One region of the Serratia sp. NPDC087055 genome, then DNA from elsewhere that is predicted to be linked to it. Evidence: predicted binding sites of a transcription regulator. Region 1 holds the regulator's gene; the other holds the start of a gene.
The links. Region 1 encodes PurR, which represses purine synthesis genes. Its sites were predicted from a motif close to CANGCAAACGTTTGCNTG; they were not measured.

Region 1 (2,410 bases):
AGCACGTCGAACGCGGGCACGCCGCTGACCGGCGAAGATAAACCCTTGCTGACCGTCGACGTGTGGGAGCACGCCTACTACATCGATTACCGCAACGCCCGCCCGACTTACCTGGAGAACTTCTGGGCGCTGGTTAACTGGGCATTTGTGGAGAAAAATCTGGCATAGCGTGGGATAAGGCAAACAGGCGCACGAAGCGGCGCCTGTTTTTACTTCGGGGATCAGTTCAATGCTGCAGTGAAGCTAAAAGCAATAATCACGGCCAGCGCACAGACAGTGGTGAACAGTGACATTTTCAGATCGGTATCCATTACAACTCCTTTTCAGATTGGTTTTCCCAAGGATAAAAGGCACACAATTAATGCGTCAAACCATTTTCACACAGTTGGCCAATAAAATCTTGTTATCATTTCCCGGTTTATAATACCGATTACCTCTTCCCCTTTTGCTCAATATGGGACAAAATTCGCAGTTCACAACTGTGTACCGGCAAAAATGCCCCTCCTGACCAAGCGCTGACGACTTCAACACACTAAAAACTCAGTTTTCGCTTCTTTGGAGAAGGATCTACGCAGGCAAACGATTAACATCACACTTACATACTGCAACATGTGAGTTCAGGAGTCATTCTTTACATGGCAACGATTAAAGATGTGGCCAAACGCGCTGGCGTTTCCACCACCACCGTTTCGCACGTCATCAATAAGACTCGTTTCGTCGCCGAAGAGACTAAAGCGGCCGTGAGTGCCGCAATTAAAGAGCTGCATTATTCACCCAGCGCAGTGGCGCGCAGTCTGAAGGTCAATCACACCAAATCGATTGGCCTGCTGGCAACCTCCAGTGAAGCGCCCTACTTTGCTGAAGTGATCGAAGCGGTAGAAAACAGCTGCTACAGCAAAGGCTATACGCTGATACTGTGTAACTCGCACAACAATTTGGACAAACAGCGTGCCTATCTGGCAATGCTGGCGCAAAAGCGCGTCGATGGCTTGTTGGTGATGTGTTCAGAATATCCGGACCAATTGCTTGGGATGCTGGAAGATTACCGCAACATCCCAATGGTTGTCATGGACTGGGGCGCCGCACGCGGTGATTTTACTGATACCATCATTGATAACGCGTTCGAAGGTGGCTATCTGGCTGGGCGCTATCTGATCGAACGCGGACACCGCGATATCGGCGCCATTCCCGGCCAACTGTCACGTAACACTGGGGGCGGGCGCCATCAGGGCTTCTTAAAAGCGATGGAGGAAGCCCATATCGACGTGCGCGACGAGTGGATCGTCCAGGGTGACTTTGAGCCAGAATCCGGCTACAAGGCCATGCACCAGATACTGTCGCAGAAACAGCGTCCGACAGCGGTATTCTGTGGTGGCGATATCATGGCAATGGGGGCTATCTGCGCCGCCGATGAGCTTGGGCTACGCGTGCCTCAAGACATCTCGGTCATTGGCTACGATAACGTGCGCAATGCGCGCTATTTCACCCCGGCGCTGACCACTATTCATCAGCCCAAAGAGCGTTTGGGTGAGATGGCATTCACCATGTTGTTGGATCGCATCATCAGCAAGCGTGAAGAATCACAGGTGATTGAGGTGCATCCCAAGTTGGTTGAGCGCCGTTCGGTTGCTGACGGCCCGTTCATCGATTACCGCCGCTAGTCATTCGCGCCGGAAGCCACTGCGGTTTCCGGCGTCACTTCGCTTAACCATTCCTGATTCAACGTTTCACTGTCCCCTAAATAGTCCAACAGCCAGGCCATCGCCGGGGAAGGCGTATTTTGCTGCCACGTCAGGCAACAAGGGCTGGCTGGGAACGGCTCCTGCAACTGTAACGCCACCAGCTCGCCACGTTGTACTAACGGCAAGACCTGATGCGCAGGCATCATCCCGACACACAATCCGGCGCACAGGCAATCCACCGCCGACGACCAGTCCGGCACCACCAACCGCCGCTGGTTATCCAACGTCCAGGTGACACGCTTGGGGAGATTGCGTGAGGTATCCTCCAGGCAGAGCGATGGGAAAGGCCGTAGCTGATCATCGTTTAACACGCCATCCTGAGCCGCCAGTGGATGTTGCGGGCTGGCCACACACAACCAACGCATATCGCCCATATCGCGAAAGGCAAACCCACCGCCGACCGGCACGGCCCGTGTCGCACCTATCGCCATATCAGCACGCCCATCCACCAACGCATCCCAGACGCCGTTGAACACTTCTGGCTGAACCAATAATTCAACGTCAGGGAAATGCCGATAAAAGTCCAACACCAACTGACGGCAACGTTGAGGCTTGACGATAATATCTACGGCAATTTTCAACTGGCCACGCCAGCCGTTGGCCACCTGCTGACACTGCCGACGCGTGTCGAGCATTTTTTTGATGACACCGCGCGCCTCCTGAATAAA
Region 2 (2,410 bases), on a different contig from region 1:
GATATCACAATGACAAGAGAGCATGTATGACTGATTCACAAATCCGCATTGCGATTGCGGGTTCCGGCGGCCGCATGGGCCGTCAATTGATCCAGGCGGTACAACAGGTGCCTGGCGTGGTACTGGGTGCGGCGATTTCACGCCCGGGTTCAAGTCTGATCGGTGTTGATGCGGGTGAGCTGGCAGGCATAGGCAAGTTGGGCGTGGCCGTGAGCGACAGCCTGGAAAGCGTTGTCGGTGATTTTGATATTCTGATCGACTTCACTCGTCCGGAAAGCTCCCTGGCGTATCTGGCTTTCTGTGTCGAACACAAAAAAGCTATCGTGATAGGCACCACCGGTTTTGATGATGCGGGCAAAGATGCCATCCGCGCCGCTGGCGAGCAGATTGGCATCGTGTTTGCCGCTAACTTCAGCGTGGGCGTTAATCTGGTGCTGAAACTGTTGGAAAAAGCAGCCCAGGTGATGGGGGATTATACCGACATTGAAATTGTTGAAGCGCATCATCGCCACAAGGTGGATGCCCCGTCGGGGACTGCGTTGGCGATGGGGGAGGCGATTGCCGGTGCGCTGGGGCGTGATCTTAAAGAGTGCGCCGTGTATGCACGTGAAGGTTATACCGGCGAACGTGACCCAAAAAGCATCGGCTTTGCCACTATCCGCGCTGGCGACATTGTCGGTGAACACACTGCCATGTTTGCCGACATTGGCGAGCGGGTAGAAATTACCCACAAAGCCTCCAGTCGTATGACTTTTGCCAGTGGAGCAGTTAAGGCCGCTATTTGGTTAAGTAAGCGTGATAAAGGCCTGTTTGATATGCGTGATGTACTGGGTCTTGACCAGTTGTAATTAATTTATACACCATCGTGATGTGGTTGTATTAATCATAATTATATGATTAAAGGACAATAATTTTATTGTCCTTTTTTTTAACACTGAAAATGATGGTTTCGATTATTTCTGTGTTCTTGATGTGTTTTTATGTGTGTTTTAATGAGTTATTTCATCCATAACAGGCTTTGATGATGTTTTAAACCCCGTATTTTAGCGTCGCTAGTGCAATTTTTTGTCATCCCATCCCGCAACCGTTTACCAGCCCGAGTTTAGCGGTGTTTTTATGGCTGCTGGGGCTATTAAACGCCGAGAAGTGCAAAAATAAGAGAAAAAATGGCGCTTTGGGTAGACAAGCGGAGCACTCATCATTAAAATGCGCCCAATTTGCCAAAAATTGACCTTGAGGGCGGTTTTTGCATTGATTTAGATCGCGATATCTGAATTAATATGCAAATATTGTGATTGATTATTCCTTGGAGGGTGTTTTGATTAAGTCAGCGCTATTGGTTCTCGAAGACGGAACCCAATTCCACGGTCGGGCCATCGGGGCAGAGGGTACGGCAGTGGGGGAAGTGGTCTTCAATACGTCGATGACCGGTTATCAAGAAATCCTCACTGATCCTTCCTACTCCCGCCAGATCGTTACTCTTACTTATCCCCATATCGGCAATGTCGGCACCAATGCTTCCGACGAAGAATCCTCCGCAGTACACGCCCAAGGCCTCGTCATTCGTGACCTCCCACTGATTGCCAGCAACTACCGCAACGAAGAAGGTCTGTCTGATTACCTGAAGCGCCATAACATTGTGGCGATTGCCGATATTGATACCCGCAAGCTGACTCGCCTGCTGCGTGAAAAGGGTGCACAGAACGGTTGCATCATCGCCGCTGACACGCCGGATGCCGCTCTGGCATTAGCGAAGGCCAAAGCCTTCCCGGGTCTAAAAGGCATGGATCTGGCCAAAGAAGTGACCACTCAGGAAGCTTACAGCTGGCAGCAGGGGAGCTGGACACTGGAAGGCGAACTGCCGGAAGCCAAAGCAGCCTCTGAACTGCCATTCCACGTCGTGGCATATGATTACGGCGCCAAGCGTAACATCCTGCGCATGCTGGTGGATCGCGGTTGCCGCCTGACGGTAGTACCTGCACAGACGCCGGCAGATGAAGTCTTGAAGATGAATCCGGACGGCATTTTCTTGTCCAACGGCCCTGGCGACCCAGAGCCATGTGATTACGCTATCACTGCGATTAAACAGTTCCTGGAGACCGACATTCCGGTGTTCGGCATCTGCCTCGGTCATCAGTTGCTGGCACTGGCGAGCGGCGCAAAAACCGTGAAGATGAAGCTTGGTCACCACGGCGGCAACCACCCGGTGAAAGACCTGGATAACGACTGCGTCATGATTACCGCCCAGAACCACGGTTTTGCAGTGGACGAAAATAACTTGCCGGCCGAACTGCGCATCACGCACAAATCCTTGTTTGACCACACGGTGCAGGGCATTCACCGCACCGATAAAGCAGCGTTTAGCTTCCAGGGTCACCCTGAAGCCAGCCCGGGCCCACACGATGCCGCG

Region 2: a site for PurR is predicted at 1,078-1,095, ahead of carA (glutamine-hydrolyzing carbamoyl-phosphate synthase small subunit). Genes of this name have one in related genera too.

Annotation. Positions count from the first base shown of each region.
Region 1 covers NZ_JBJDOG010000001.1:1,420,898-1,423,307, forward strand. The annotation lists gene sodB (superoxide dismutase [Fe]) at 1-168, shown strand, start outside; gene ACI2J2_RS06665 (YnhF family membrane protein) at 222-311, opposite strand; gene purR (HTH-type transcriptional repressor PurR) at 636-1,661, shown strand; gene punR (DNA-binding transcriptional activator PunR) at 1,658-2,410, opposite strand, start outside.
Region 2 covers NZ_JBJDOG010000002.1:355,827-358,236, forward strand. The annotation lists gene dapB (4-hydroxy-tetrahydrodipicolinate reductase) at 27-848, shown strand; gene carA (glutamine-hydrolyzing carbamoyl-phosphate synthase small subunit) at 1,319-2,410, shown strand, end outside.